Regions from separate parts of the Chryseobacterium sp. KBW03 genome, predicted to be linked through region 3. Evidence: riboswitches for the same ligand, from Rfam matches in the RefSeq annotation. Region 3 holds a riboswitch; each other region holds the start of a gene.

What was found. Region 3 has a riboswitch for S-adenosylmethionine ahead of DBR39_RS08770 (SusC/RagA family TonB-linked outer membrane protein). Riboswitches for the same ligand answer to the same signal wherever they lie in the genome.
Region 1: another riboswitch for S-adenosylmethionine. It lies ahead of DBR39_RS19570 (TonB-dependent receptor plug domain-containing protein); the one in region 3 lies ahead of DBR39_RS08770 (SusC/RagA family TonB-linked outer membrane protein).
Region 2: another riboswitch for S-adenosylmethionine. It lies ahead of DBR39_RS08020 (alpha/beta fold hydrolase); the one in region 3 lies ahead of DBR39_RS08770 (SusC/RagA family TonB-linked outer membrane protein).

The regions. Positions count from the first base shown of each region.
Region 1 is NZ_QAJO01000011.1:170,275-181,452, forward strand. Features, by position in the region: gene DBR39_RS19550 (prolyl oligopeptidase family serine peptidase) at 1-765, opposite strand, end outside; gene DBR39_RS19555 (hypothetical protein) at 860-1,537, opposite strand; gene prfA (peptide chain release factor 1) at 1,615-2,700, opposite strand; gene DBR39_RS19565 (APC family permease) at 2,859-4,157, opposite strand; gene DBR39_RS19570 (TonB-dependent receptor plug domain-containing protein) at 4,165-6,588, opposite strand; SAM riboswitch class I at 6,683-6,789, opposite strand; gene DBR39_RS19575 (alpha-amylase family glycosyl hydrolase) at 6,865-9,702, opposite strand; gene DBR39_RS19580 (T9SS type A sorting domain-containing protein) at 9,884-11,178, opposite strand, start outside.
Region 2 is NZ_QAJO01000004.1:5,282-16,459, forward strand. Features, by position in the region: gene DBR39_RS07990 (hypothetical protein) at 1-185, shown strand, start outside; gene metF (methylenetetrahydrofolate reductase [NAD(P)H]) at 240-1,199, opposite strand; gene metH (methionine synthase) at 1,207-3,867, opposite strand; gene DBR39_RS08005 (homocysteine S-methyltransferase family protein) at 3,964-4,986, opposite strand; gene DBR39_RS08010 (O-succinylhomoserine sulfhydrylase) at 5,022-6,182, opposite strand; gene DBR39_RS08015 (ACT domain-containing protein) at 6,295-7,833, opposite strand; gene DBR39_RS08020 (alpha/beta fold hydrolase) at 7,839-8,777, opposite strand; SAM riboswitch class I at 8,844-8,950, opposite strand; gene DBR39_RS08025 (MGH1-like glycoside hydrolase domain-containing protein) at 9,139-11,178, shown strand, end outside.
Region 3 is NZ_QAJO01000004.1:157,689-168,866, forward strand. Features, by position in the region: gene DBR39_RS08750 (CusA/CzcA family heavy metal efflux RND transporter) at 1-2,159, opposite strand, end outside; gene DBR39_RS08755 (DUF6660 family protein) at 2,306-2,629, opposite strand; gene DBR39_RS08760 (hypothetical protein) at 2,785-3,255, shown strand; gene DBR39_RS08765 (RagB/SusD family nutrient uptake outer membrane protein) at 3,750-5,243, opposite strand; gene DBR39_RS08770 (SusC/RagA family TonB-linked outer membrane protein) at 5,262-8,195, opposite strand; SAM riboswitch class I at 8,279-8,379, opposite strand; gene DBR39_RS08775 (type II 3-dehydroquinate dehydratase) at 8,623-9,030, shown strand; gene pckA (phosphoenolpyruvate carboxykinase (ATP)) at 9,208-10,824, opposite strand; gene DBR39_RS08785 (GYDIA family GHMP kinase) at 10,952-11,178, opposite strand, start outside.

The sequences.
Region 1 (11,178 bases), on a different contig from region 3:
AGAAACTCCGGCTCCCAGATATCTTCGTGGTGTTTTATCTCCTCCGAAGATCAACTTATCTTCAGACTGTTTTGTTCCCAGTTTATGAAAATAGACTTTATGTTTATCTGTCATCCCGGAAAGTACTGTCCCTTCTTTTGGCTTATCGTAGCTTGAATAATAGAACCCTTCATCTCCCTGCCATGAAATTCCACTGAATTTCACATCCAGCAAAGTCTCATCAATCTGCTTTTTAGTAACTGCATCGATGATGATAATCTTGTTCCAGTCGCTTCCTCCTTCAGAGATAGAATAAGCGGCAAGGTTTCCTTTTTTATTGAAAGACAGATTAGAAAGTGAAGTTGTTCCTTTTTCTGAGAATTTATTAGGGTCTAAAAATACTTCTGTGGCATTCGTCTTGTTGTTTGTTCTGTACAAAACAGACTGTGCCTGCAAACCATCATTTTTGTAATAATAGGTATAATCTCCTTCTTTGAAGGGTGCTGAAATTTTCTCATAGTTCCAGATGTCCTTCAGCTGACTTTTGATTTTATCTCTGAAAGGAATTTTTGAAAGATAGTTCTGACTGTAAGCAACTTCTTCATCCACCCATTTTTTGGTCGCTTCAGAATCATTTTCAAGGTCTCTGAAAGGGTCAGAAACTGCACTTCCGAAGTAGGTATCGGTCTGGCTTCCTTTTAATGCTTTAGGATAATTCATTTTCTGAGAATAAAAAGATGCTGAAAATAATACTCCAGCAGTTAACAATATAGGTTTAAAATTCATACTGATCGGTTTTTCTCAAAAATACGCAAAGTATATGAAATAAAAAAAGTCCCAATAAATTGAGACTTGTATGTTTTAATAGAGTATTTTTCAACTATTCACTGGCACCGAAACTTTCAAAATAGAAATCGGTAAGGTTGGTAACAATCTCATCCGGACTTCCGTTCCAATAGTATATTTTATCACCTTCTTTAAGCTCGTATAGATTAAAGTTCTGATCTGTGGTTACTGTTTTATCAGCATTTTTAAAATCCTGAACGGCCTGAGTCAGATATTTTTTCAGATCTTCCACTTTTATTTTTTTCAGATCACCCTTTGGCCCGGAGGTCAGTTTTGATGGAACCAGGAAACTTACAGAATATGTTATTTCTGCAATTTTTTGTCCTTCAACGTATTCATTAGGAACTACTTTTACATCTTTAATGGTAAGTTTTCCTTTTTTAAAATTATCAAACATGGCTCTGAAATAGTCTTCAGCTTCTTTTTTACATGCTGAACCTGTAGCTTTAGGAAAAGCCGACAAAAAATTCTCTACACTGCCGTTCATCACTTCTTGTGAAGTTTCTTTGAAGTTCACCTGATAAGCATCCTGGCCTTCTACTGTAGGCTTTAAATAATCATTAAGCTTTTTCAACGTTTCTTCATCATTGCTCACGAAAGTACCAAAGAACAGCTCAAAGGCTTCTTTAGGTTTCTTTACTTCAGTCTGCGCGAAAAGTTGCTGACCCATCATAGTAAGCATCAGCAGCAAAATAATTTTGTAGGTTTTCATAGTATATTTTATGTTTAGTTATTTGAAAAGATAAAGCCCCTGAAGAATCAGAGGCTTTATTTTTATGTGTTCTAATCTTAGTAATTTTCTTCTTCTCCCTTCATTTTCTCTGCATTTTCTGCCATGATTACCGCATCAATCATTTCAGAAATATCTCCGTTCATGTAGGCATCAAGATTATACATAGACTTATTGATTCTGTGGTCAGTAACTCTACCTTGTGGGTAATTGTACGTTTTAATTTTTGCAGAACGGTCTCCTGTAGATACCATAGATTTACGTTGTGCTGCGATATCTCCCTGCACTTTCTGTAATTCTATATCGTATAATTTTGTTCTTAGCATTTCCATTGCCAATTCACGGTTAGCCAACTGAGAACGAGCCTGTTGACATACCACTACCAGCCCTGAAGGTTTGTGGGTAAGCTGAACTTTAGTTTCAACCTTGTTTACATTCTGACCTCCGGCACCTCCTGAACGGGAAGTCTGCATTTCAATATCGGCAGGATTCAATTCAAAATCTACTTCTTCAGCTTCTGGAAGAACAGCAATTGTGATTGCAGATGTATGAACTCTTCCCTGAGATTCCGTTTCAGGGACACGCTGTACACGGTGAACTCCTGATTCAAATTTCATGATTCCGTAAACGCCTTCTCCTTCCACTTTCATGATCAATTCTTTGTATCCTTTAGCAGCTTCGTTAGAATCCGTTACTTCATGTCTCCATCCTTTTGTTTTGAAATACATGCTGTACATTCTGTAGATATCTTCTACGAAAATAGCCGCTTCATCACCACCTGTTCCGGCACGTAATTCTACGATGATGTTTTTATCATCTGCAGGATCTTTAGGAATAAGCAATACTTTCAGCTCTTCTTCCAATCCGGGAATTTTAGCCTGAGCTTCTAATTTTTCTTCTTTAGCAAGATCTACTAAGTCTCTGTCTGATCCATCAGCAATGATTTCATCAGACTCTTCAATGCTGTCAAGGGCACCCTTGTACTGATCGTAAACTCTTACAATTTTTCCCAAATCACTATATTCTTTGTTCAAAGAAGAATATTTTTTTTGGTCTGAAATGATATCAGGCTGTATAATAAGGTCTGCAACCTCATTATATCTTTGTTTTATAGCTTCTAATTTTGGAATTAATGATTTAGACATTGTAGAAATTTTGTGGGTGCAAAGATAAGAATTATTAATTCAAAATTAAAATTCCGAATCAGCATAAATTTTTGAGCATTAGGGATAAAGGGAGTAAAATGGCAAAACACCCAATTACAAATTTGTTTATCAGACTTTATAAGAGATTAAAACCGCCTCTAAGATCCTTTGGAGAGCCTTCTGTCCACCAGATATAAAATAATTCCAACTGCGATAATTCCCAGTCCTATCAGGCTTTCTTTAGGATTATGAATAAATGTAAAGTAGAGAATATAAATACTGAACAGGAGAAAAACAGCAGGAAAAATATGAAAAGCGTTAGACTTAAAAATTTTTCTGTCTTTTTTCTTCAGAAAGAATACGGTAGAAATAGCCAGGCTTGCAAAAAGCTGTAAAATAAAAGCCGTGTACACGAAGATCTCTTTAAAACTTCCCGTCAGAATAATAATGGCTGCAATCACTGCATGCGCAAAAATAGCTCTTACCGGAATTCCTTTTTCATTGCCTCCTGATAATGGTTTCCAAATATAGGTATGTTTTGCAAAAGCCTGCGTTAATCTCGATCCTACCCATAAGTATCCGCTAATTGTGGCAACCAGTTGTAAAGCGATAAAAATATTGACAATTTTTCCAAAGGTAGGTCCCAGCATATTGACAGCTGCTTCTCCCATTACATCTTCTTTTCCTGCCAATTGACTTACAGGAGCATGCTTCAGCATAATATAGTTCACCAGAATATAGCTTACTGTTACGAAAACAGTTCCTATAATGAGTGATTTGGGAAGGTTTCTCTGCACATCTTTTATTTCCCCAGCGATATAAGAAGCCGAATTCCAACCGGTGTAGGAATAGGTGACAAAAACAAGAGAAGTGGCAAAAGCCGGAAGCATGATCTCATTTTTCCAGTTGTCACTGAAGTTCAGACTATTTCCAATCTGTGGTGAATCTGAAAGCCCAACTCCCAGAATAACCAGCACAATAATGAAGGTTATTTTGATGAAAGTAAAAAAGTTATGAAATCTACTGGATGTTTTCAGGCTAAATGACAACGCAATCGCAACCAGGAAAATGGCTACAATCGCAAAACCATTTCCAAAAGAATAATCAAATACAGAAAGGTATTTTGACATTGCAAGGGCTGCAAGGGCCACAGGAGAAGAAAATCCAATAATCAGAGAAACCCAGCTTATCAGGTATCCGAACAGCGGATGATAGGTTTCTTTAAGATAGATAAAATCGCCTCCGTTTCCTTTAAAATGTGAACCTAGCTCGGCATAGCAAAAAGCTCCGAACAAAGCGAGAATCCCTCCGATACCCCATAGCAGGAAAATACTGTAGGTATTGGTAATATCGGATAGCTGAAATCCCAGGGTGGTAAAAATCCCTGTTCCTATCATATTGGAAACGACGATGGCGGCAGCTGTTTTCCAGCCAATCTGATGTGAGGTAGTACTCATTTAATGATTAAAAATTAAAATTAAGCCTTCCGAAGAAATAATTCCCCAGCGTTCCCATCTGAACCGGTGCATATTTGAATACTCCATAGTATGAATTTTCATAAATCTGGCGATCCGGGAAAACATCAAAAACATTATTGGCTCCAACGGTAAAGTTGATACTTTTTGTGATATCATACCCAACGCTGATGTCGGTCACTACTTTTGGAGAGAATTCCTGAACCCCGCCAAAAGGATAACCATCTCTTATCACTTTGCCAAAATAGGTATTTCTTACGAGAAAATTGAACTTCCCAACTCCATAATTTAATCCTAATGATGCTTTTGTTTTGGGTGATAACGTTTCAATGATATTGATCTGATCCGGCCCAAAGAATTCATTCTGAGGGGTACCTAAGTTTTCCGGAAAATGGAAGTCTGTGATTTTAGTTTCTGTGTAGTTTCCTGCAAGATTAACATTTAATTTTCCATTACCGAGAATCCAGTCATAAGAAACAACCACATCTACTCCTTTGGTTTCTGTATCAACAGCATTGGCAAAGAATCTTCCGCTTTCTACCTTAAACTGGGCAAGCCTTGGATCAGTAATATTGCTGGTGATTACAATTCTGTCCTTCACTTTAATCCAATATCCATCTACGGAAATAGATAATTTATTCAGAGGGTGAAGGGTAAATCCTGCACTTGCGTTAATAGAAGTTTCCTGTTTGAGTTTATCAAATCCCAGAATTCTGGCAGCATCGCTATCATTCCTGAAGATCCCTTTGGTGACAATTCCCGATCCGGAAGTCGAAATATCGGCATAAGAATTATTAAAATACTGCTGCTGAAGTGAAGGCGCTCTGAATCCTGTCCCGACCGCTGCTCTTACTGCATAGTTTTTCACAAATTCATATCGTACAGCGAGTTTTCCATTCAATGTATTTCCAAAATCTGAGTAATTTTCAAATCTTGCAGCGGCATCAATATTCAGTTTTTTATCTAAATCATAGGAAACATCTGCGTATACTGCGGTTGAATGTCTGTCTTTCGTCAATGCATTATTGGGAGAAAACCCGATGAAAGACTGTGATCCGCCTGCACCAAGCACTGTAGAACCTTCAGCAGCCACATTTCCATTGATGTCATATTGGGTGTAAGAAGCCTCATCGCCAGCCTTGATCTGGTATTGTTCAAATCTGAATTCTCCTCCGAATGCGATATTGAAACGGTTTATATTTTTAGAAACATCAAGATTAACGGTATTTTGAAGGAAGCTATGGGCTCCTGCATAAAAAAGGGTTGGCGATTTTGCCCCAAGAGAAGCATTATTGGTATTGCTTACATTATAATTGAAAGTATTGCTTCCGAACGTATTACTCAGGTCGAATAGCCAGTCATTGACATTATATTTTGCACCTACAGCATAAGACACATCATACACCTGAGATCCAAGACTTGCCTGAAAACCGTTTGGGTAAATGGATGAAACGACATTAGATGTTTCGCTCGGTAGTCTTCTGAAGCCAAAACCTTTTCCTTCTTTGATACTGAAACCTCCGAAAGAATAGAGTTTAAAATTATCATTAAAAGGATATTCTGCATTAAAAAACAGCTGTCCCTGTCTAATCTGGGCATCTCCGATCTGGAAATTGAAGTCGTCACGCGTCAATCCTCGTTCTTTAATTTTTGCATCATCTGCAGCTCTTGCCGCTTCGGGATCATTTGCAAATGCATACGCAAAATTATCTCCGAAAATATCTAAATCATGATTTTGAGTTCTTGTCGTTTTACCCCTATGGCTTAATTGTAGTGAAAGATTAATATAGCCGTCTTTCTTTCCTAATGAAGTTCCGTAATTGGCTCCGGCCTGATAAGTGTCGCCATCATTTCTTCCGGTTACTCCATAAGTAAGACTTGCTGATGCTCCGGGATTTTTTTTAAGAATAACATTGATCACTCCGGCGATGGCATCAGAGCCATATTGTGCAGCAGCTCCGTCTCTTAAGACTTCAATTCTATCAATTGCAATGATGGGAATTGTCCCAAGATCTGTTCCTACAGAACCATTTCCTACCGTATTCTGATAATTAACTAAAGAGGTAGAATGCCTTCTTTTTCCGTTTAACAATACCAAAATCTGATCTGGTCCCATTCCTCTTAAGGATACGGGATCAATATGTTCTGTACCGTCAGAAGCAGACTGCCTCACTGCGTTGAATGATGGGATCACATAGTTTAGGAGATCCTGAGCAGTCATTTGTGGAGAGCTTCTCTGGATCTTGTCAATATTGATAACGTCTACAGGAACCGGTGTCTCAAGTTTTGTTCTTTTGACATTTCGGTTTCCGACAATGATAATGTCTTCGATTTGTTTTCCTTTCTCCTCATTCTCCTGAGCAGCTACCAAAATTACACTCAGCAAAAATACCGCTGTACTTAATTTTTTCATTTTTGTTCTTGCCAATTAATAATAACATTCCTGCGAACCTTTTCGCAGATAAACAAGACTTCAAGAAATGGAATTCATATAAGAATATTGACTTCACTTATCTCCCCTTTCGGGTTGGAATTAGCACCTTTGCACTTTTTTGAATTGTGCAGGTTGCTAAGGTTTCTTTGGGCCAAATCCCTCCACCTTTCTTGATAAATCTACCGCAAAAGTAGACTATTTTTTTCAATATACAAAAAAGGCAAATCAGCTATTCTGCCAATCTGCCTTTTTGTTCTACTTAACAATCATCTTTTGAATTGCGATTCCTGTTTCTGATTTCAATTGAACCAGATAAGTTCCTGGCGGATAATTGATTTTGGTTTCAAAAGTCCCGTTTTCTTTATCAATTTTGAATGAGTCCAGCTTTTTACCGGTCATGTCAAAAAATAAAATCTCACCGTTTTTTGCTTTGTTAAAAATTAATTTTGCGATCCCATTTTGTATTGGATTATTAACAATCTGAAGGGATAATTTATTAGCTGCATGAGTATCCGTTGTGGATAAAGCGCCTGCGTAATTTCCGAAAATCCTGAATTCTCCAGGCTGTAAAGTTATCGGAGCAGTTGTTGAAGCTATATTGGAAACACTGTCATCCATCAGATTCTGCCATTGACCTGTGTAAGGAAAGTAAGGAACAACATTTTGTGCAGAAGTAGTATAATTAGCCAATACCACCACATTCTTTATTCCGGTAGTAATGGTGGTATCATAGAGATAAATCCTGGTGATCAGGCCATCAGGATCATTCGTAAGATTATTGGATTCTATACTGTACGTTTTAGATTTGAAAATCTGATGGGTGTTTCTGATATTGATTATTTTAGCCCATGTGTCGTACACTGCTTTTCTGTTTGCATTGGTATCATATCCCAGCGTAAATGCAACGGGTTTCTCATCTGTTCTGCATCCGCTGTTGATTGTACCATCCGCACATCTGTTGATACTGAATTCGTATCCTAATTCTCCAAACTGCCAGATCATTTTCGGGCCGGGAATAGTGAAGAATGTAGCTCCGAAGGTTTTCATTCTTTCAAGAGCCGTATTCAGATTTTTAACACTATATCCTCCATTGACGGCACCATATTCAAGGTTTTTAAACATAAGTCTTTCCTCATCATGACTTTCTCCATATCCCACAGCACTCATATTGGTAAAGCCATGAAGACTGTGATTCATACGGTCATAATTGCTGTTTTCCTTATATCCCATGGTATTTTGATTGTAAGGATCGGTTTGTTTATTCCAAAGCATAACACCTTTTCCTTCTGCTATTCTGTAGTTGGCCCACTGCTGTTCTTCTGGATCTGTTCCCAGGTGTTCGAAGATCATATAAGAATTGGGATCAATAGCCCACTGTCTGTCTGCATAATGTTTCATAATGTCAACTCTGTCTTGCTGATAAGCATTGGTACAGGCTTCATCATTTTCAGAACAGTTTTGGGTGAATCCTTTCGTCAAATCCCAACGGAATCCATCGATGTGGTATTCTGTGAGCCATTGCTGAAGGCATCTTTCAACGTAATATTGAGTTGAAGAACTTGTATGGTTAAAATCGTTAAACACATTATAAGAGTGTTTGGGAACCTGATTGAAATAAGGGTTATCCGGAGCAACATTCCCGTAGCCATCTCCATCAGGATCTATATTCCAAAGTCTTACCAAAGGTGAGCGTCCTGTTGCATGATTAAAAGCGACATCTAAAATCACTGCAATCCCGTTTTGGTGGCACAGATCTACAAATTCTTTGAATTTTTCAGGGGTTCCATACGCTTTATCCAATGCATAATGGAAGGAAGTATTGTAACCCCAGGAAAGATTTCCATCAAATTCCATGATGGGAAGCAGTTCTATAGCATTGATCTTTAAATTCTTCAAATAAGAAATCTTGTTGATCAGTGACTGCCAGTTTTTTTCCTGAGTAAAGTCTCTTAGTAATAATTCATATACGATCAGATCTTCTTTCGCAGGTCTTTGAAAATTGGTTACCTGCCAGTTATAAGCGGTTTGTCCTGTTTTAAATGTTGAAACTTCAAAGCCCTGTCCTGCAGGGAATACAGGTAGATTTGGATAGGTAGAAGCCGAAATCCATGGGTCGTCGTAAGAAGATAATATCTGTGGTGAATAAGGGTCTGCTACTTTTCTTAAATCATTGGTTCTGTATTGAAAAGAATATAATTGCTGAGGGGTAAGTCCGCTAAGTTCAATCCAGTACAAATCAGGATTTGTGGTATCTTTTTTCATTAAATAAGCATCATTCACAGCCCAGTTGTTAAAACTGCCGATCACATGCACAAAGTTTTTACCGGGAGCATACAATGCAAGCCCTACTTTGGTCTGATCTGTAGGATGATAATTAATTCCCTGTCTGATCCAGCTGGGAACCGCCTGAGACACTACATTTCTCGGAATCTGCAGAATAAATGCAGCATTTTTGGAATTGGATCCCTGTGTTGCTGTAAGCTCCATATTAGCATCTTCCGAAACCGTATAAGTAAAAGAATAAGATTGCGAAGGAGCTGAGGCTGAATTCACGACAACTCCATTGGCTTTTAACTGGAAAGTAGCATTGACATTGGTAGTTGCTGTAATATTGATTGAATTTCCTGCCGGGACTGAGGTAAGACTGTTCGCCAGCGGATTTGTAAGGGTTAAGCTTAAAGTACCCACATTTACAAATATATCCGGTGAGGTCTGATGTGACCCTGTTTTATCTTTTAATAAAAAACCAAACCTTCCGATTCCTGTTCTTCCGAAGAAAGAAGTCGGAGTAAAAGCCAGGGAATAGGTATCTGTGCCTGCATTATAATTCAGCTTATTCAGATCATTGGAATTGCTCCAGCTTCCATTGGTAGGACAGTCCTGACTGTTCTGATAATTGGTATCAAAAGACCACGACCAGATATAAACAGTATTGTTGGAAATACCCCAGGCAGCTTCATCAATCTGGTCCCCGGGAATTGTCAGCGTAACAGCATCAGTTTCGTTGAATGGGTTGGGCGTCATTGTATAGTTGATCTGCCCGAAAACGGCCATTGTAATCAACAGAAAAACAACGGAATAAAAATTTTTCATTATCTTATTTTTTATCGAATATAATATTAATTTTTATTCATCATCACTATTTTGATGTAATATTTCATTTTAATGGGAAAAACAAATAAGAAAAAGGCTCATGAAAATTTCATGAGCCTCCCAATAAAAGTAATTGTAATGAACTATTTTTTATCTAACGAAATTCTTTGATGAAATCCGGTTAGTCTTTTATAATCTTTTTTGAAATGGATTGACCGTTCTTTAATTTTAATTCTACGATGTATAATCCTGAAGGCAGCTCGGTCATGTTGATCTGGTTATCCGTGAACTGTACATTCATTTTTTGACCTACAGCGTTGATAACATTCACGTTTTCAATACCGGAATCTGACTTAATAATAAGTATTCCTTTTGTAGGGTTAGGATACATTCCTATTACTGATTTATTCAGCTTAACATCTGAAGTCCCTAGAGAAGATGATGGCTTAATACATCTTACTGATGCCCCCTGTCCTCTCATAGCACCTGCTGAAGCATTAGCAATAGTGGCTCCCACATAAAGATATTTCCCTCCTGAACTCGAAGTGTCAGAACTCCAGAAGTATCCTCTTTGGCCTACATAAGTAAAATCTCCATTGCTTGAGCTTCTGAATCCTCCTGCCGGCAGTTTAAGATGGCTTCCATAGGCTGTTGCAGGGTTTGCAATACTTTCTGCTCCCACCAGAGTAGCCCACTCTGCCTGAGAAGGCATTTTCCAGTCTGTTCCTATTGCTTTACAAGGATCTACTCCGGCAGATGCACTAACATCTGCAATGGAAGCTCCTGTCCAAGTATCTCCACTTGCAAAAGCTGCCCACCATGCTGTAGATCCGGCAATATATCCACCTCCTGTTGCACTTGTTCCTTCAGGAGTATTCGGTGATGGAGCCTGTACAACCTGAGAATTTCTAAGCTGGTGCCCGTCATCCCATCTTCCCCACTGGAAAAGATCTCCAAATGAATTCGCATCAGCCATTGATGAAGCAACCTGTGTACTTCCCAGATTCTGCTGAAGCCAAATTTTTCCGTCTGCACCTCTTACCGTGGTATAGGCAACCTGCTGACCGCGATACATAAAACTCACGCAGCCTACATCTCCCACATTTGATCCTGGATCTGTATTGCTGCATGTTTGTGGATTTAGCGTTAATGAGATTCTTTTAACTTTTGTAGTATTGTCAGAATATGCCAGAACAAGGTAATTGTGTGCTTTATCTATAGCAAGATCATTGTATTTTGCTTCACCATCAGAAACAAAATCACCTCCAAAAGGAACCCAGTTTTGTGCATCATCTAATTTATAGACTGTATTTCTCAGGAAATTATCATTTTCAAAACGGCTGGCCACCACATAAGGCTTCCCGGATTCTGTCACTGCTAGAGCAATATGCTGTACACTTCCTCCTGAAAAATTGGCATTTCCGACCTGCACCCAAGAGTTTCCGTCAAACTTTTTAACATTGACCTTTCTTCCTC
Region 2 (11,178 bases), 150 kb from region 3:
CAACGGATCCTGTTTATTATATTAAGACAGAGTCAGGATATATTAAAAAACCAAAGAAAATAAAAGAGATTGCGGATGCTTTCCCGGCGAAAAAAGATGATATTGAAAAATTTGCAAAATCTAACAATATTAAAATAAATAAAGAAGCAGACCTCATCAAACTGGTTAAGTTCTTAAATCAATAAAAAAATAAACCCCTGTGAAAATTCACAGGGGTTCCTTCATTTTTGGTACTTTTATTAGAATAGCTCACCGGCTATTTTTTTGATATTATCACTTTTCCCCATCGAGTAAAAGTGCAGAACAGGAACTCCAAAATCCAAAAGTTCTTTACATTGGGCAATCGCCCATTCTATTCCGATCTGCTTCACCGCTTCATTATTTTTTGCATTTTCCACTGCATTGATCAGTTCTTCGGGAAGGTCTATTTTGAATACCTGTGGCAGGATTTTCAAATGTTTTTTCGTAGCAATTGGCTTAATTCCTGGAATAATAGGAACTGTGATTCCCATTTCTCTTGCTTTCTGAACGAATTCTATGTACTTTTTATTGTCATAAAACATTTGGGTAACGATATAATCTGCTCCTGCATCTACTTTCTGTTTCAGCCACTTCAGATCATAATTCATGGAAGGGGCTTCCATATGTTTCTCCGGGTATCCGGCAACACCGATGCAGAATTTATTAAGTTCGTCACAAATCTGCTCTTCGTTATGAAGATATTTTCCTCTTCCCAGGTTATTAATCTGATTCACAAGATCCATTGCGCTTGCGTGGCCGCCTTGAGTAGGTTCAAAATACTGATGTCCTTTCATGGCATCACCTCTTAAAGCCATTACATTGTCTATCCCTAGGTACATACAGTCTACCAAAAGATATTCTGTTTCTTCTTTCGTGAACCCTCCGCAAAGCAAATGTGGAACAGTATCTACATTGTATTTATGTTGAATGGCAGCACAGATTCCCAATGTTCCGGGACGCATTCTTGTAATACGACGTTCCATGAGACCATTTCCTTTGTCTAAATAGATATATTCTTCTCTGGATGTGGTAACGTCAATGAAGGGCGGCTTGAATTCCATCAACGGATCTATATTGGTGTACAAGTCTTCAATCCCGATTCCTTTCTGCGGCGGAACAACTTCTAAGGAGAACAACGTTTTTCCATTTGCTTTTTTAATGTGTTCTGTTATCTTCATTTTAATTTTAATCTGCTAAATTTGGTGACAACCATTTTCTCGCTTCCTGGAGACTACAACCTCTTCTGGCGGCGTAATCTTTAAGCTGGTCTTCTGTAATTTTTCCTAATCCGAAATATTTGGCATGCGGACTTCCGAAATAATATCCGGAAACAGATGCTGTTGGAAACATGGCAAGGCTTTCTGTAAGGAAAACGCCCGTATTCTCTTCTACTTTTAAAAGATCCCAGATTGTTTTCTTCTCCAGGTGGTCAGGGCAAGCCGGATATCCTGGTGCCGGACGTACTCCTTTGTATTTTTCCGCAATTAAATCTTCATTGCTTAAGCTTTCCTGATTGGCATATCCCCAATATTCTGTTCTGACTTTTTTATGTAAAAATTCTGCATAGGCTTCTGCAAAACGGTCTGCCAGTGCTTTTACCATGATAGAATTGTAGTCATCATTAGCCTTTTCATATTCATGGGACAATTCATCGGTACCAAAACCTGTTGTTACACAGAATGCTCCCACGTAATCGGTTTTCCCTGAGCTTTGAGGAGCAATAAAATCGCTTAAAGCCAGATATTCTTTTCCTTTTGATCTTTGAGCCTGCTGTCTTAAGGTTAGAAACTTAGCCTGTTCTTTATTATTTTCATCAAAAATCAAGATATCATCAGACTCATTGGAATTCGCTTTAAAGATTCCGAAGATGGCTTTTGCTGTCAACAGTTTCTCATCCAGAATTCTCTTTAGAATAACCTGAGCATCCTTGAATAATTCTTTAGCCTGAGCACCTACGACCTCATCTTCTAAGATATTTGGATATTTTCCGTGTAAATCCCAGCTTCTGAAAAACGGTGACCAGTCGATGAAAGGAAGAAGCTCCCGCAGATCCTGATTTTCGATTACTTTTATTCCTGTAGTATTCGGAGTGAAAATGTCTTCATTTTTCCAATCAATTTTAAAATGGTTTTCTCTTGCTTCTTCAATGGAAACATAATCTTTATCCACCTGTCTGTTCAGGAACTTTTCTCTGAAATCGGAATAGTCATTCTTTAAATCCGAAACATATTCTTTATTTCTGTCACCTAATAATGAGCTTACGACATTTACAGCTCTTGAAGCATCATTCACATGAACGACAGCATTTTTATATTTTAAATCGATTTTCACTGCGGTATGTGCCTTTGAAGTGGTAGCTCCTCCGATCAATAAAGGAAAATCTAAATTTTGTCTTTCCAATTCAGATGCGATATATACCATTTCATCTAAACTTGGTGTGATCAATCCGCTTAATCCAATAACGTCTACTTTTTCTGCAATAGCCGTCTGGATGATCTTTTCAGCCGGAACCATCACTCCAAGGTCAACAATTTCGTAATTGTTGCAACCCAGAACGACGCTTACAATATTTTTACCGATATCATGAACATCTCCTTTTACAGTGGCCATTAAGATTTTTCCATTAGCCGGTCTTGCCCCGTCTTTTTCAGCTTCGATATAAGGCTGCAGATAAGCCACAGCTTTTTTCATTACTCTTGCAGACTTTACAACCTGCGGAAGGAACATTTTTCCGCTTCCGAATAGATCTCCTACAACCCCCATTCCTGTCATCAGGTTAATTTCTATAACATGAAGCGGCCTTTCAGCTAATTGTCTTGCTTCTTCTACATCTTCTTCAATAAAACGGTCGATACCTTTTACCAATGCATAGGTAATTCTTTCCTGTAACGGATTGTTTCTCCACTCTAAGTCTTCGGTCTTTTCTTTTTTGACCGATTTGTGTTTTTCCGAATAGTCAAGGAGTCTTTCTGTAGCATCTTCTCTTTTATCAAGTATTACGTCTTCTACAAGCCCTAGTAATTCCTTATTGATTTCATCATAAACCTCCAGCATCGCCGGGTTTACAATACCAATGTTCATCCCTGCCTGAATAGCGTGGTAAAGGAATACGGAATGCATAGCTTCTCTCACGGTATCATTTCCACGGAAAGAGAAGGAAACATTGCTCACTCCCCCACTCACAGATGCATAGGGAAGATTTTGTCTTACCCAGCGTGTAGCTTCAATAAAGTCGATGGCATTTCTTCTGTGCTCATCCATTCCCGTTGCTACCGGAAAGATATTTAAGTCGAAAATGATGTCTTCTGCAGGAAAGCCAAGCTGGTTTACCAAGATATCATAAGAACGTTTTGAAATTTCAATTCTTCGTTCAAAACTGTCAGCCTGTCCTACCTCATCAAATGCCATGACAATGACTGCTGCTCCATATCTTTTTATAGCTTTGGCATGTTTGATAAATTCTTCCTCACCTTCTTTTAAACTAATAGAATTCACCACACATTTTCCCTGAGCTACCTGAAGACCTGCTTCCAGGATTTCCCATTTGGAAGAGTCTACCATGATTGGGATTCTTGCGATATCCGGTTCGGAGGCAATTAAGTTCAGGAATTTGACCATGGATGCTTTACCATCAATCAATCCATCATCGAAGTTGACATCCAGAATCTGGGCACCTCCTTCTACCTGATGGCGGGCAATATCTAATGCTTCAGAGAATTTCTCCTCCTTAATCAGTCTTAAAAACTTTTTGGAACCGGCAACATTAGTCCTTTCACCAACATTGATGAAATTACTCTCCGGTGTTATGATAAGAGGCTCGAGGCCTGATAATCTTAAATACTTCATTTTATTTTTCTAAAATATAGTAGGCATTATGGTATTCTGCCTCAATCAATTCCTGTGCTTGCTTAAAAGCTGTAATCACTGGAAATTTCCTGCATGCTAAATAATGTTCTTTAGCAAATTCCCCGCTTTCCTTGGCGGATATTGCTCGACAAGGTCAGCGATCGCTTTAATATGTTCGGGAGTCGTACCGCAGCATCCCCCGATAATATTGATCAATCCTTTTTCAACATATTCTTTGATCTGTCTGGCCATATCTTCAGGAGTTTCATCATATTTTCCGAAAGCATTTGGTAAACCGGCATTCGGATAAGCTGAAACATAGAATTCTGAATTGTGAGCCAGAGTTTCAAGATAAGGAGTCAGCTGATCTGCTCCCAATGCACAGTTGAAACCTACGCTTAATAAATTCAGGTGGGAAACTGAGATCAGAAAAGCTTCTGCCGTCTGCCCGCTCAATGTTCTTCCTGAAGCATCTGTAATGGTTCCTGAAACCATGATCGGAATTTTTATTCCTCTTTCGTCCTGCAGTTCATCAATAGCAAACAAAGCTGCTTTCGCATTCAGTGTATCAAAGATGGTTTCTACCAAAAGGATATCTGAACCTCCATCCAGCAAAGCTTCACATTGCTGCTTATAAGCGACTCTCAATTCTTCAAAAGTAATGGCTCTGTATCCGGGATCGTTAACATCCGGGCTTAAGCTTGCCGTCCTGTTGGTAGGTCCGATAGATCCAGCTACGAATCTCGGCTTATCAGGATTTTGTGCAGTGTACTCGTCACAGGCTTTTCTGGCAATCTTTGCAGACTCATAGTTCAGATCATATACCAGATCTTCCATGTGATAATCTGCCATAGCAATCGTAGTTCCTGAAAATGTATTGGTTTCAATAATGTCAGCTCCGGCTTCCAGATATTTCTTGTGAACTTCTTCAATGGCTTGGGGCTGTGTAAGAGAAAGCAGGTCATTATTTCCTTTTACAGGATGCTCCCAGTCTTTGAAACGCTCTCCACGGTAATCTTCTTCTTCAAACTTGTATCTCTGAAGCATCGTCCCCATGGCACCGTCAAGAATTAAGATTCTTTCAGATAAAGCTTTATATAATTGTTCTGAATTTTTCATTTTTAAATGTTTTGGCTACAACCTGTTCTATTGAATTAATCCAAAGCCTGTTTCAGATCTGCAATGATATCTTCTACATTTTCCAATCCTACAGAGCAACGAACCAGTCCTGCTGTAATTCCTACTTCATTTCTTTCCTCGTCTGACAGTTTGGAGTGTGTAGTGGATGCCGGATGAGTAACGATCGTTCTTGTATCACCCAAGTTGGCAGACAATGAACACATTTGTATCTTATCTAAAAAATTTCTTCCGCCTTCAATTCCGCCTTTTATTTCAAATGCTACAATATTTCCGCCAAGCTTCATCTGTTTTTTTGCTATTTCATAACTTGGATGGGATTTCAGGAATGGATATTTTACTAAGTCTACGTTGGGATGGTTTTCTAAAAATTCGGCTACCTTCAGGGCATTCTCACAGTGCTTTTCTACACGAATTGCCAATGTTTCCAGGCTTTTTGATAGCACCCAGGCATTAAAAGGAGACAATGCAGGTCCTGTATTTCTTGCGAAAAGATAAATTTCTCTGATCAGGTCTTCTTTTCCTACTGCTATTCCCCCTAGTACTCTTCCCTGTCCGTCAATCAATTTCGTTGCTGAATGTACAACAACATCTGCACCATATTTGATCGGCTGCTGAAGATAAGGCGTTGCAAAACAGTTATCTACAATGAAAATAAGATTATGCTTTTTGGCGATCTGTCCAAAAAACTCAAGATCCAGAATTTCAATCGCTGGATTGGTAGGAGTTTCAAGGTATAAAATCTTTGTATTGGGTTGAATATATTTTTCAACATTCTGAGCATCTTCCGCTTTGAAATAAGAAGTTTCAATATTCCATTTCGGAAAATACTTGGTAAATAAAGTATGTGTAGATCCGAATACAGACTGACAGCTTACAATATGATCTCCGGCATTCAAGAGTGCAGCAAATGTAGAATAGATGGCTGCCATTCCTGTTGCAAAAGCATACCCAGCTTCTGCACCTTCCATCTTAGCGATCTTATCGGTAAACTCTGTCACATTCGGATTAGAGAAACGGCTGTATAGATTTTTAGGTTTTTCTTCTGCAAAGCTTGCTCTCATATCTTCTGCATCCTGAAATATAAAACTTGAGGTAAGATATAATGGCGTGGAATGTTCATCAAACTGAGATCTTTCAGTCTGGGTTCTTATTGCTGATGTTTCAAAATTTTCCATATAGTTTTAATTGGTCAATTTCACAGTGTAGCCATCAGATTCTTCGCTATGCTCAGAAGGACAATTGCCGTTATGGTTACACTGCCAAATTGGTAGATTGTTACATTAAATATTATTTAGTTTCACTTACTCTTAAAATATCTCCGAATACTCCCCTAGCTGTTACTTGGGCTCCGGCTCCGGCTCCCATGATCACGATTGGATTTTCTCCATAGCTTTCTGTATAAATTTCAAAGATAGAATCGGAACCTTTTAACTGTCCTAATGCTGAAGTAGCAGGAACTGAAATCAATTTCACATCCAATTCACCTTTATCTTTCTGCAAGTCACCATGTAAATCACCCACATATCTCAACACATGACCAGGCTCCTGATTTTCTTTAATTTTCTGGTATTCTTCATCCAGTTCATCCAATCTTGAAAGAAATTCTGATTTTGAAACTTCAAGTAAGCTTTCCGGAACAAGGTTTTGGATATTAATATCACCGAATTCATTGATCAGGTCTAGCTCTCTTGCTAAAATCAATAGTTTTCTTGCGACATCATTTCCGGATAAGTCTTCTCTCGGATCCGGTTCTGTATACCCTTTTTCCAAAGCTTCATTGATGATGGTTGAAAATTTATCGTCTCTCAAAGAAAAATTATTGAATACATAGCTCAGTGTTCCTGAGAATACTCCTTTGATTCTTGTGATATTTTCTCCTGAAAGGTGTAATAACTTGATGGTATCAATTAATGGTAAACCAGCTCCAACATTGGTTTCATAAAGGTAACGTCTGTTGTTTTTGCTCAACGTATATCTTAGTTTTCTGTACTCCTCAATTGGAAGGGTATTGAAAATTTTGTTGGAAGAAACCAGATCAAATCCGTTTTCTGCTAAAGCATGGTAGTTCTTCACAAAATCCTTACTCGCTGTGTTATCTACAACAATCAGGTTCTCCAGTTGATTTTCATTAGAGAAATTAATAAGCTCTTCTACATTCGACGGATGTTCTGCTGTCAAAACCTCATCACCCCAATTGGCATCGAATCCTTTTTTGTTGAAGGCAATTTTCTTTGAATTGGCTACTGCAACTACTTTAAGGTCTATTTTTTTACGCTTCTTAATTTCTTCTGCAGATTCCAAGACCTGCTGTATTAATGTCTTTCCTACATTTCCGTGACCAATGATTGCCAGATGAACCGTCTTTGGTTTTTTGAAAATTTCAGATTCTATGATGTTTTTTGTTTTTTCATCCTGTGAAGAAGTCACTACGATATTGACTCTGTTTTCTCCGGCTACCTGATTCAGCAATAATGGGAAAACATTGTTTCTTGCCAGTTCGGCAAAGACTTTATTGAAATCTTCTGCTACAAAACCGATCACAGAAACATTATTGATACTATAGATCTGAGAAACTTTTCCAGATTTTCTTTCTGCTTCGAACTCATCAATAAGACAAGCGACTGCTTTTTCTGCATCAATTTCCTGCACCAAAATAGAAATTCCGTTTTCTATGGCCTGTTGTGAGATTACTCCTACACTGATACGCGCTAAAGTGAGCGCTTTAAAAATTCTACCGTCAATCCCGATTTCGCCCAGGAAATCTTCTCCTTCAAATTTGATGATTGATCTGTTCTTCAAAAATTTTATTTCGTTAGCATTTTTCATTACTTCTATAAAATGTTTTTTATGATATTATTTAATTGTTGATATTCCATTAGGAAGGCGTCATGCCCGTGTATAGATTGGATCTCGTGATAAGAAACATTCTTATTTTTCTCTTTTAAGTTTTCAAAACACATTCGGATTTCAGAAGCCGGAAAGAATAAGTCTGTATCTACGGAGATCATGTGCATTCGTGCTTCGATCTTCTCCAGTGCTTTTTCATCAGCATTGATATTCATCAAGAGATGATTCATCAGTTTGTACGCTTTTAAACTAAATCTCTCGTTTAACGCATTACCATGATAAACCAGCCAGTCTTCTGATTCCAGGCGTTGTTTGTCCTGATTATATTGGTTTTGAAATCTATCGTTGAGTGATTGTGGAGTTCTATAACAGAGCATCGCATGAATTCTTGCTTTCTGTAATGGTTCATCTTTATCATTCAATAAAAATTTTTGAACCAGACATTGAGCATGAAGCCAGTCGTGTGTTCTGTAATCACAGGCTATGGGAATAAATATTTCTGCAAGATCCGGCTGCTTAGCAAGCATTTCCCATGCAATTCCCCCTCCAAGAGAGCCTCCAATAATGGCATATATATTTTTGATATGTAAAGCTTCAAGCCCTTTCAGAAATATCGCTGCGATATCTGAAGGCGTGAAGTCTTCATAGTCTTCAATTAAAAAATTGTCATAACCGTTTCCGGGTATATTGAAACACAGAACAGTATATTGATCGGTATCAACAAGCTGATTTTCTCCCACCAATTGTTTCCACCAGCCTTTTTCTCCCGATACATTTGAGTTTCCGGTAAGAGCATGGTTGATTAGAATGATGGGTGCTGTAAACAGATCTTTCCCAAAAAGCTGATAGCTTAATGAGATATGATATTCCTTTTGGGAATACGTTTGATACGAAAGATTAATATAGTTTAGTTCTGTTTTCAATTCTATTATATTTTAATACAAATACAATTGAAAATGCCACAGGAAATGGCTGAAAAGAACTTCAGTAAGTTATCTGTCCAAAATAAATTGGTAGAACGTAGCACCTTCTTTGCTTGCGCAAAGGGTTGCTAAGGTTTCATAGGGTCTAATCCCTCAACCTTTCTTGATAACATTTTCAATATTTAAATGAACGAATGGTGCAAAGGTAGTTCTTTTCTTTTAATTTCAAAAAAAAATTATTTTAATATTTAAAACAGCCCTTAAATACAAGTATTTCAAGGCTATATTAATAATTATTCAGATGAAAAAAATTGGAATTACTTCTCAAAAAAACTAACTTCGTATTGAAAAATGATGAAATATGACCGTTGAAAAAGAAAGATTACAAGATACTAAATGGAAAAACTGGGGACCTTATGTAAGCAACCGCCAGTGGGGAAATGTACGTGAAGATTACAGCCCGAATGGGAATGCATGGAATTTTACCAATCATCATAATGCCGAGAGCTATGCTTACCGCTGGGGAGAGGAAGGAATTGCTGGGATTTCTGATGTAAAGCAGCTTTTCTGTTTTGCTTTTTCGTTCTGGAACAGGAAAGATAAAATGGTAAAAGAACGATTCTTTGGGTTGAGCAATCCTCAGGGAAATCATGGTGAAGACATCAAAGAAATCTTTTATTATCTGGACAATACGCCTACCCACAGCTATATGAAGATGGTGTATAAATATCCAATTAATGAATTTCCTTACGATGATCTTGTTACAGAAAACGGAAAACGCAGCAAAAAGGAACCGGAGTACGAGATTTTTGACACCGGAATTTTTGATAATGACGAGTATTTCGATATTTTCATTGAATACTGTAAAGCCGATCACAACGATATTCTAGCCAGAGTCACCGTTTGTAATCGAAGCCAGCATGAGGCTCCTATTCTGGTAGCTCCTACGGTATGGTTCAGAAATAACTGGAAATGGGGATACAATACTTATAAAGGAGAGATCAATGCTTCTCATGACGGAAGTATTAATATTGGTCATGACAGTATATCGATCAAAAAACTGTATTCCCGAAATACAAATGCACAAAGTGTATTTTGTGATAACGAAACGAATACTTCCAAACTTTACGGAGCTCCCAAAGCAGAGAATGCTTATTTCAAAGATGGAATCAATGATTTCATTATTCATCAGGGAGATACGGTAAATCCTGAAAAAAGAGGAACAAAAGCTTCTTTTCTGATTGATGAACTTATCGGTGCAGGAGAATCAAAAGTCTTTGAATTCAGGTTGTGTCCTGACGAAACGGATGAACCTTTTAACAGTTTCGATCATATTTTCAATACCCGACAAACTGAGGCTGAAGAGTTTTATAACGACATTCAGAATGATACTGTAAATGAAGATGAAAGAAATGTTCAGAGACAGGCTTTTGCCGGGCTTCTCTGGAACAAACAGTTCTATCATTACAATATAGGAAAATGGCTGAAAGGTGATCCTAATTTTGAAGCGCCAAGAAATTTCAATGAGTATGTAAGAAATACAGAATGGAATCATCTCCACAACAAGGATATTATTTCTATGCCTGACAAATGGGAGTATCCATGGTATGCCACATGGGATCTGGCATTTCACTGTGTTCCTTTTTCAATCATCGATGCAGAATTTGCCAAGGGACAGCTTTTACTGTTGACCAAAGAATGGTATATGCATCCTAACGGACAGCTTCCTGCTTATGAATGGAACATGAGCGATGTGAACCCGCCTGTACATGCGTGGTCATGCTTCCGTGTTTTTAAGATAGATGAAAAAAATAATGGCAAGCCGGATCTGCTATTCTTAGAGAAAGTTTTCCAGAAGTTGTTGCTAAATTTTACATGGTGGGTTAACAGAAAGGATAAAAACGGTAAAAATATTTTTGGAGGTGGCTTCCTTGGCCTTGATAACATTGGAGCTTTCGACCGGAATATGGAATTAAAAGATGGTCAGCATCTCGAGCAGGCAGACGGAACAAGCTGGATGGCGATGTATGCATTGAATATGATGCGTATTGCGATGGAACTTGCCCAATATTATCAGGTGTATGAAGATATGGCGATCAAGTTTTTCGAGCATTATCTTTATATCGCCGAGGCTATGGAAAATCTGGGTGAAGGAACGAAAGGGTTGTGGAATGAAGAAGACGGATTTTTCTATGATGTATTGCAGCTTGGAAACGGAGACAGTGTTTCTTTGAAATTAAGAAGTATTGTAGGCTTAATTCCTTTATTCGCAGTAGAAATTGTTGATCACAGGCTGTTGGAAAAGATGCCCAATTTCAAAACCAGAATGGAATGGATTCTGAAAAATAAACCGGAACTCACCAAGCTTGTTTCTCATTGGGATGAAGAGGGGCAGGGCAGA
Region 3 (11,178 bases):
ACTCTTTCAATCTGAGGGGCAGTGGCTCCGTCAACGGTTTGAATGATTTTCCCAACTTTATCTGCGTACACCGCCAGAGAATCCAGATTTTCCCCAAAGATCTTTACGGCAACATCCTGTCTGATCCCTGTCATCAGTTCATTGAAACGCATCTGAATAGGCTGGTTTTTCTCAAAGAATACGCCCGGAATGGTTTCCAGCTTTTCACTGATCTCATCAGCAAGTTCGTCATAGGATTTTTTTGTTTTCCACTCACTTTGCGGCTTTAAAACCACAATCATATCGGTAGCTTCAGGTGGCATCGGATCTGTAGGAACCTCAGCGGAACCGGTTTTGCCAACCACCATTTTCACCTCATCAAATTGTTTGATAATTCTTGATGCCTGCATGGAGGTTTCTATACTCTGGCTAAGCGAGCTTCCCTGTGGTAAAATACAGTGGAATGCATAATCTCCTTCCTGTAACTGCGGAATAAATTCACCACCCATATTTTTAAAAATGAAAGCTGAAATAAGAAAAACCACAGCAGTAGCTGAAACAATAATATATTTTATTTTAATGGCTTTATGTAATAATGGCTGATAGACCTTTTGCAGGCGGTTCATCATTTTATCGGAGAAGGTTTCTTTATGGGATATTTTCTTTGATAAAAACAGGGCGCTCATCATTGGAATATAGGTCAAAGACAAAATCAATGCTCCCAAAATAGCAAACCCTACTGTTTTTGCCATTGGAGTAAACATTTTCCCTTCTACACCAGCCAGTGTAAGAATCGGAATATATACAATAAGGATGATAATTTCCCCGAAGGCTGCGCTGCTTCTTATTTTTGATGCAGAAAGGAATACTTCTTCATCCATTTCAGATTGCGTCAATGCGCGGACAGATTTCCTTACGCCTAAATGATGTAATGTCGCTTCTACAATGATCACCGCACCATCCACAATTAACCCAAAATCTATGGCTCCAAGACTCATCAGGTTTGCACTTACCCCAAAAACATTCATCATTCCCAGAGCAAACAGTAAGGAAAGCGGAATGGCTGAAGCTACAATAAGCCCGGCTCTCAGGTTTCCCAGAAAAACGACAAGAACGAAAATAACGATCAATGCTCCTTCGATGAGGTTTTTCTGTACAGTATTGATGGCTCTGTCTACAAGATCTGTTCTGTCCAGAAATGGTTCTATAATAACATCATTGGGAAGAGACTTCTGAATGGTAGGAATTTTCGCTTTGATGTTGTTTACAACTTCATTACTATTGGCTCCTTTTAACATCATGACTACTCCACCTACGGCATCCACTTTACCATCATATGTCAATGCTCCATAACGAACAGCACTTCCCAGACGAACATTGGCAACATCCTTTATAAAGATGGGAACGCTGCCTGTTTCATTTTTAACAGCAATATTTTTAATGTCTTCCAAAGAAGTTACCAGTCCTATTCCTCTGATAAAATAAGCGTTGGGTTTTTTATCGATATAGGCTCCTCCTGTATTTTGATTGTTTTTTTCAAGAGCTGTAAATATTTCGGTAATGCTCGTTCCCATTGCTTTTAGCCGATTGGGATCGATGGCAACTTCGTACTGTTTTAATTCTCCTCCAAAACTGTTGATCTCCGCAACTCCCGGAGTTCCGTTCAACTGTCTTCGAACGATCCAGTCCTGCATGGTGCGCAGTTCTTTAGCATCGTATTTCTTTTCGCTTCCTTTTTTAGGGTGAAGAATATACTGGTATACTTCTCCAAGTCCTGTACTGACAGGAGCCAGCTCCGGAGTTCCTACTCCTTTTGGAATTTCTTCCACAGCATTTTTCAGCTGTTCATTAATGAGCTGTCTCGCAAAGTAGACATCTACATTTTCTTTGAACACGACTGTAATCACAGAGAGACCAAATCTTGAAATACTTCTTGTTTCCTGAATGTCTGGAACATTGGCAATGCTCTGTTCAATGGGAAAGGTAACCAGCTGTTCCACTTCCTGCCCCGCCAAAGTAGGACATACGGTAATGATCTGCACCTGATTATTGGTGATATCCGGTACAGCATCTATAGGTAATCTGGTAGCACTCCACGTTCCCCAGATGATCAGCACCAGAGTCATCAAACCAATGATCACCTTATTTTTGATACTGAATTTTATGATTTTATCTAACACGATTTATATTTAAATTTTTATTGAAAATGAATGCACACAGCTTAAAATACTGCAGCAAAAATATCCTGAAAACCTCTGCAATGGTATTGCAAAGTTTCAAGCACAGTTAAGCATTAGAAAGTTTAACTTTCTAAAAGTCAATAAAATTAAATTTTAGGAGGCTGCCAGATAGGATCGTAAATCTGGTAAGCAAAGTCGTTTTTATGGAATAAGATCTTCTTCGAAAAATAAGCTGGTATCTGCTCAGGAATTTCCAACAGAGGATCCATTTTAAACGCTGAAACTGTCATCTGACAACAGCTGCATGCACAGAGCGGAGAACAGATATCTCCTTTTTCTGTAGAATGAACTCCGTGAATACTCAATGAAATCTTATTATCACCTGTATTCAATGGATGAGACGTGTCTTCACATGGCATCAATGATAGCGCCATGAAGTAAATTGCCAATATCCATCTTAAGAGGTTCATTGTTACAAAGGTAGAGATTTTTTCTAAAACGGGTGAAAGCATTAATTATTTAATGCATCACTCTCATCATCAAAACAAATAAAATATCATTCCAGCTAATATTTACTAGCTTTGTATTTCTTAAAACCATTAGATCCAATACCTCATCAATCTGAATGAATCTGTTTACATCAAAATTATTTCTCACAACCTGTCTTTGTTTCATCATATTATCCTGTGAACATCATGAAGTACTAGCCAAAGACATCTCCATTGCAACGCCAAACAGAAACCTATCAACTCTCAAAGGCACTGATATTTACAACACCCTGTTATATACAGAACCTGATACTTCAGAAACTCTCCACTTCGAGCTTACGGATAAGGACTGGGCTATTTTAAAAGAAAGTTTTGAGAAGAATCAGGTCTATCTGATCAACAATGATACAAAGATTGGAGAAAGAGCTCATTCTATCTATCAGCCAAATAAGATTAAAATAAAAACCAACAAAAGGTTCTTATCCGTAGAATACCGATACTTCCTTGGTGAAAGTGAAAAATTTGATAGTTTAAAAAGTGAAAAATTTAAAAAATTCATGAAGACTTTTGATTCTTTGGTATATTACCGATCAGAAAAAAGAAATTAATTAATCTGTAAGGAATTCATGAGAAAAATATTTAGGAAAGAATATCTTGTGATGATCAAATATATTTTATTATTATTCACACTATGCACAACTATAAGCTGTGTAACAAATAATTTCAGCAGTTACCAACCTGTTGACAATTTATCTAAAACTAAAGACTATTATGAAATTCAGGAACCAGATGGCAGAGTGAATTATATAAAAGTAGGGCTAAACACTATTTACAATATACAAAATGACTATTTTATCTACATAGTTTTTAAAAGCAAGGTTAAGAGTGTCACAAACATTCAATCTACTACTTTCGGAAAAATAGATAAGTCTAAAAGTGAAAAAGTCTACCTTAAGAAGATTAATAAAATGAAAATGGATACAATCTATGTAAGTTTATCAAACAAAGTTTTTACATTTTATTACAAGGAAAATCTTAAATAAAAAGCCACCGCAAAAGCAGTGGCTAAAAATCAATCTAATTATAAACTATGGACTGTATCTTATAAGTTCGGGTTGTTTTCAGATTCTCTCTGTGGAATACTAAATAAATAATAGTTGCTATTCGGTACAAAAGCAGATTTATCCGGGAAATCGAGAACAGAATGTCCTTTACCGTCTACGGTTTTTACGGTTCCGTCCGGTGTCGTGATCTGAACTTTTATCGGTTTACCATCTGCATCTACAAATGGTTTTCTTACCACTGTCCCCTGCGTTCTGATAATATCTGAAAGGGAGAAACCTTCTCCGAACAATTCTTTTCTTCTTTCAATAAGAACTGCAGCTATTACATTATTTTGTGCTAATGAACCATTATAAATATTGGCATTTCTTGCTGATTTCAACTGATTCAGAACGGCTACTGCCTGAGAGACATTTCCGTTTCTAGCTTCGGCTTCAGCTTCGATCAGATACATTTCTGCAGCTCTCATATAGACAATATCGGCAATAAGGGTTGGCTTAAATTTAAACTTAGCATACCTCAGCAATCCTTCTCTTCCTTTCTGTCCATCCCATGAAAACAGCTGGGATCTGATGTCATTCGTATCAAAAAGATCTTTAAAATAAGGGTCTGCCATAAAGCTGTAATAATAACTTCCTGACGAAGACACATCCAGATAATGGAATGCATAACTTGCATCAGATTGTTCCTGAGTCTGCCCATGCCCCCAGATCCATTCTGCATTATTGATATCATTAAAACCATCTTTATATTTTTCCGGCGCCATCAGAGGAAAACCTTCTCTGGCAATTTTTGCAGAAGCTGATGCTTTGCTCCATTCACCGGTATTCAGATAGGTTCTTGCTAAAAGCCCGTTCACTACAGAACGGTTGATCTTATCCTTATTATTTCTTGTATAACTTTTCAACAGGTTATCAGCATCCGTAAGATCACTTTTTATCAAAGTATAAATTTCTTCAAGGCTTGCTCTTTTCTTTCCTACTGTACTTGTCGTAGAAGGTTCAGTATAAATAGGAGCCGTTAAAGCTGTTTTGTCTTTAAGATAACTGAACTGGTAAAAACTCGCCAGGTTCAGATAACAGAAAGCACGTAATGCCTTTGCCTGTCCTTTCACCTGATTCTTTTTCTCCTGGCTGCCTTCAGTCCCATCTATTCTTGTAATAACATTGTTCATATTATTGATGGTAGAATACAGCATTGTCCAGATAAACAAAGGACGGCTTGCTGTATTGTTCACCATTTCTGTGAAAGCATAAGTAGAACTAAAACCATATTTATTGGTCAATACTGCCACATCACTTCCCATCGCATCACTGGCTCTCAAAACTGTGGAGTAGCCGATATTGGCAAAGGTAGTTCCGTCATTATTAAATTTTGCCCAGGTACCATTTACTACAGTTTCAGCACTTTCTGCTGTTTTAAAAACTTCCACACTGCTAGCCTGATCAGTTGGAGCAGTATCCAAGTCATTTTCACAGCTTGTCAGCGACAAAAATCCGATGAGCACAAACGAGAGATATATTAATTTTTTCATTGTTTCAATTTTAAAAGGTTAAAGAGTGGCCTGAAGACCAAAAGTGATCGTTCTCATAGCAGGATATCTGTAATAGGTTGTCCCGTCCAATGCTTGCTCAGGATCCATCCCTTTGTGTTTATAGAAGGTCAGAAGGTTTTCTGCCTGGATATAAATTCTGAACTTTTTAAGTCCGATTTTCTCAAAATAAGATTCAGGAAGTGTGTATCCTAAGCTTACGTTTTTAAGCCTTGCATAAGTTCCTGAGTATAAAAATCTCGAAGATGTTGACGTCCAGTTATTCGTTGTCGTACTCAATCCGGGAACATCTGTATTAGGATTCTCCGGAGTCCATCTGTTCATCATTTCGGCACTCCAGGCACGTCCGCCGGCACTACCGTTATGCATGATGGAAGTATAATCGTTATCCAAAATTTTTCCGCCGATTTTAAATGTCAGCAATGCTGAAAAATCAAAATTCTTATAATTGATGCTCGTGCTGATTCCTCCAGTCAGTTTTGGCAATGCGGAACCCTGCAGCAATTTTGTGGCTTTTGAATATTCTGACGTAGTTCCTTCCACTGAGTTTCCGCTGGCATCTGTAGTAACCGTTTTCCACAATGGTTTTCCATTGCTTGGGTCTACGCCCGCCCATTCCGGAATAAAGAAATCATACACAGAACCTCCTACTGTTAATAATTTTGTTCCAACAACAAGAGAGCCTCCAGGTAATTTGGTCACTTTGTTGTTTAAAGTACTCAGATTAACATCCACATTCCATTGGAAATCCTCAGTTTTAATCGGTGTTGTGAATAGTGAAAATTCAAATCCGGTATTCTGGATCGTTCCGATATTGGCTGGATAATCACTGATTCCCAATGATGGTGCAACCGGCATATTAAACAGAAGATCCTGACTTTTTCTTTTAAAGTATTCGATATTTCCTTTAATTCTGTTATTCAGAATCGCAAATTCCAACCCTACATTTAAATTAAGGTTCGTTTCCCACTTCACATTATTGGTCGATGTTTTTTCCAGTGTGGTTCCCGGTTCTCCACCAAGGCTGATAAACCTGTACAGCTCCTGATAAGCGTAATAAAGTGGCTGTCCGTTTGGTCGAAGTAATTTATCATTCCCCTGTCCTCCGTAGCTGGCACGTAATGTCAACTGATTGAAAACATTCAGACTTTTAATAAATTCCTCATTTGAAATTTTCCATGAACCTCCTACTGACCAGAATCTCCCCCATCTGTTATCTTTTTCAAATCTTGAAGAACTATCCGCTCTTCCCGAAGCTGATAGGAAATAAGTATTGTTATAATCGTACTCTACTTTTCCAAGGAAACTCAATAAGCTTAATTTATTGCTGTTTCCACTGAAACTTCCTAACAAAGAAGCAGCATCCGGCTCATAATAGTAAGGCAATGAGAACTGGCTTCTTGTTCCTGAAATGGTCTGATAATCGTATTTATAGAATTCGTGTCCTGCCAAAACATTTACATGATGCTTCCCAAATTTCTTATCATAGGTAAGAATATTACTCGTTGTATAAGAAAGCGTTCTGGCACTGCTTTTCGTCACCGAACCTCCAATTTCAGCACCTTGTCCCAGCAATGGATTGGAATAAAAATGCCCATAATAATTGACTAAATCCACAGAAAAACTTGTCTTGAATTTCAACTCCGGTAAAAAGGTAAACTCCATGAATCCTTTCCCTGAGAAGTTATCTTCTTTATTTTCATTTTTATCCAGTGGCAGCGTTGCTGCAGCATTCTGGTTCTGAAGTGCATTCGTAGGTCTGTACTTCCCAAAATCATAAATTCTGTCTCCAGAAGCATCCAACACAAATGATCCATCAGGGTTTCTTTCATAATAAGGATAGAATGAAGGAATAAATCTTGCCGCATTGATGATATTGCTTGCTTTGGAATCTGAAGAAGTAGGCGCCTGCTGTACACTGTTTGTATAGCTTAAGTTCACTCCAACATTCAGCCATTTTTTCACTTCAGAATTGATCTTTAATCGGGTATTGTATCTTTTAAATCCTGATTCAATAGCCATTCCTTTGTCATCCAGATAGCCTAGGGAAAAGAAATAATTGCTTTTCTCACTTCCTCCACTGATATCAAGATCTACCTGATTTCTTGAAGCCACTCTCTGCAAGATGTCTCTCCAGTCGTCATTCCATAATGGGGATGCACCAGGTAATAGCTTTCCGTCTGTTCCAACTGGTTTTGCATAACCTGTTCCGTAAGGGTTGATCCCAAGTGTGGAAACAAGATTATCTGTCGCCATCTGAGCTGCCTGTTGAGAAGACACTTTGCCAGATTGGTAGCCGTTTCTCAATGCTTCCCAATATAATTGAAAATACTGATCTGTATTAACCTGTTCGTAATCTTTTACCGCTCTTCCTGAGAATCCCTGGCTGATATTAAAATTAACTTTCGCTTCTCCTTTTTTACCTGATTTTGTCGTAATAATGATAATCCCATTAGCTCCTCTTGAACCATACAATGCACTTGCTGTAGCATCTTTCAGAACACTTATAGATTCAATATCACTTGGACTGATAGAGTTCAGGTTTCCGTCAAAGGGAATCCCGTCCACTACATATAAAGGATCGCTGGAAGCACTTATGGAACCAATTCCCCTGATTCGGATGGTAGAAACAGCACCTGGCTGTCCTGACGCACTTGTCGTTTGAATCCCTGCAACCTGCCCTTCCAATGCTTTGGTAATATTGGTAACTGGTCTGTTATTAATCTTATCGCCGGAAATGGTTGCTACTGAACCTGTGTAACTGTTTCTTTTTGCCTTTCCATAAGCTACCACCACTACTTCATCAATTTCTTTTTCATGGAGGCTATCTTTTTTCGGCTTGGAATTTTGTGCATTGACATTGGTAATTCCCAGAAAAAATGCAGCAACCGGAGGTATCCAAGCTTTAGAGTTAAATAAATATTTACTAATCATAATCAATTTTGTTTATCATATATTAAAAATTTACCCTTTGCAGAAAAGACAGCAAAGGGCATCGATAAATACGATAAACCAAATGCTTATTTTTCCTTTAAAGGCTGAACGTAACACCTTGCCTCTTGGAGGTAGGTTGTCAAGATTTCACAGGGTCAGTTCCCTCCATCTTTCTTTATAAGCCGATCGAAATATGACTGCAAAGCTATAAAGTTTTAGTCTACAAAACAAGTAGACTTATGATTTTTCATGATAAATTTTTGAAAATTAACATAATATTTTAATAAAAGTCATTAAAATAGGGAGTTACATCCGTTATCACTTTCACAAACATGACAAATATCATTATCAATAATTCAATTGAGCATACAGTATGCTTTAATGAAATTTTTGACCATTAATTGAAAAAAGTTTTTAATTTTATAGAATGAAAGTTTTGATTATAAACGGTCCTAATCTCAACCTTTTAGGTACCAGAGAACCGGAAATCTATGGAAGCGTTTCTATGGAAAGCTATTTGGAAATTTTAAGATCCGAGTTTCAGTCTCATGAATTAAAATATTACCAGTCGAATATTGAAGGAGAGCTCATCAACAGGCTTCAGGAAGATGATTTTGATGCGGTAGTTATTAATCCCGGAGCTTTTACTCATTATTCCTATGCCATTGCGGATTGTTTAAAAAATATCCGAAAGCCAAAAGTAGAGGTTCACATCAGCAATATCTATAAACGAGAAGAGTTCAGACAGAAATCTGTGACAGCTGCCAATACGGATGCTGTTTTATCCGGCTTCGGAATGGATGGATACAGATTGGCTTTATTAAGTTTGAAGTAATTTTCACTAATTATTTTACCCATTGATTACACCGATTTTAACGGATGCTTATGGATACTAATAAAGATATGAGCTAAAACTCAATGAAAAAGGTCTTCATAATTCATTAGATTTATGGGAATTAAAATAAAAAAGCCTCATCAATGATGAGGCTTTTCTGTATGTTGTATATAACTATTAGATAGTTTGTTCCTGCAATTGAGGTCCTGAAGCAATTAATTTCTTACCTTCTTCAGTATCACAATACTGCTCAAAGTTTTTGATATATCTTGAAGCAAGATCTTTTGCTTTTTCTTCCCATTCTGAAACATTTCCATAGGTATCTCTAGGATCTAAAATTCCTGTAGAAACGTTTGGTAATTCAGTAGGAATCTCAAGGTTCATGATAGGAACCTGAGTTTTAGGAGCATTATCGATAGAACCGTCAATGATGGCATCAATGATTGCTCTTGTATCCTTCAGGGAAATTCTGTTTCCAGTACCGTTCCAACCTGTATTTACCAAATATGCTTTAGCACCGTGCTCCTGCATTTTACCGATCAATGTTTTAGAATACATTGTTGGGTGTAATGTAAGGAATGCTTCTCCAAATGCAGGTGAGAAAGATGGCTGAGGTTCTGTAATTCCTCTTTCAGTTCCGGCTAATTTAGATGTATAACCGCAAAGGAAGTGGTATTGCGCCTGATCTTCATTCAAGATGGAAACTGGAGGAAGTACCCCGAATGCATCTGCAGAAAGATAAACAATCTTCTTAGCATGACCTGCTTTAGAAGGCAATACAATTTTGTTAATATGATAGATAGGATAAGAAACTCTTGTATTTTCTGTGATAGATCCGTCTGTATAATCTGCTACTCCATTGTTCACAACAACGTTTTCAAGAAGTGCATCTCTCTTGATCGCTCTAAAAATATCTGGTTCTTTTTCTTCTGATAAGTCAATTACTTTAGCGTAGCATCCTCCTTCGTAGTTGAATACTCCGTTATTATCCCAACCGTGCTCATCGTCACCGATAAGGTATCTCTTAGGATCTGCTGATAAAGTCGTTTTACCTGTTCCTGAAAGACCAAAGAATAAAGCTACATCACCTTTCTCTCCTACGTTTGCAGAACAGTGCATGGAAGCCATACCTTTTAATGGAAGATAATAGTTCATCATTGCGAACATCCCTTTCTTCATTTCACCTCCGTACCAAGTACCTCCGATGATCTGCAATTTTTCAGTAAGGTTGAACATAATGAAGTTCTCAGAGTTTAATCCCTGAGCTTCCCAGTTAGGGTTTGTTGTTTTAGATCCGTTGATTACTGTGAAATCCGGCTCACCGAAGTTTTCAAGCTCATAATGAGAAGGACGAATAAACATGTTTGTCACGAAATGTGCCTGCCATGCTACTTCAACGATAAATCTTACTTTAAGTCTTGTATCTGCATTTGTACCACAAAAAGCATCTACTACATAAATCTTCTTAGCTTCAGAAAGCTGGTTCATCACTAGTTCCTTACAAGAACCGAAAATTTCCGCTGTTGTAGGTAAATTTACTTTACCATCCCAGAAAATTGTATCTCTTGTAACATCATCCTGAACAATATATCTGTCTTTAGGTGAACGACCTGTGAAAATTCCTGTTTTTACTGATACTGCGCCAGACTCCGTAAGCTCAGCCTCCTCAAATCCTTGATTTTCAGGAGAAACTTCAGCCTGATATAATTCTTCATAAGAAGGGTTATACACTACCTCATAGTTTCCTTTAATCCCTAATTTCTCTAAATCCTGGATGATTTTAGTGTTTTTCATTTTACTTATATTTTCTATTTCTTTATTGACTGCAACAAAAATAATATTAATTATTTGTTAAAAGTGGTTTAAATATACTGATATAAGTCAGAATGACAAATAAAAAAACAGGATTGTAAAATATTGATTATAAATCAATTATATTTTCCCATTCGAAAATAGTTGTAAAACCTTTCTCCCAAAAATAGTCTTTAAAGCCCCCAAATTTGGCACTCATAACGAAATCTCCACCCCATGCACCCAAACTTTTGACAAATGAAGGGCAATCTGAGAATATTTTTTCCTTAACTGTGAGAATTTCAAGAAAATCGGCAATTTTCCGCTCATGAATCATCATTAATTCGGAAAAATTTT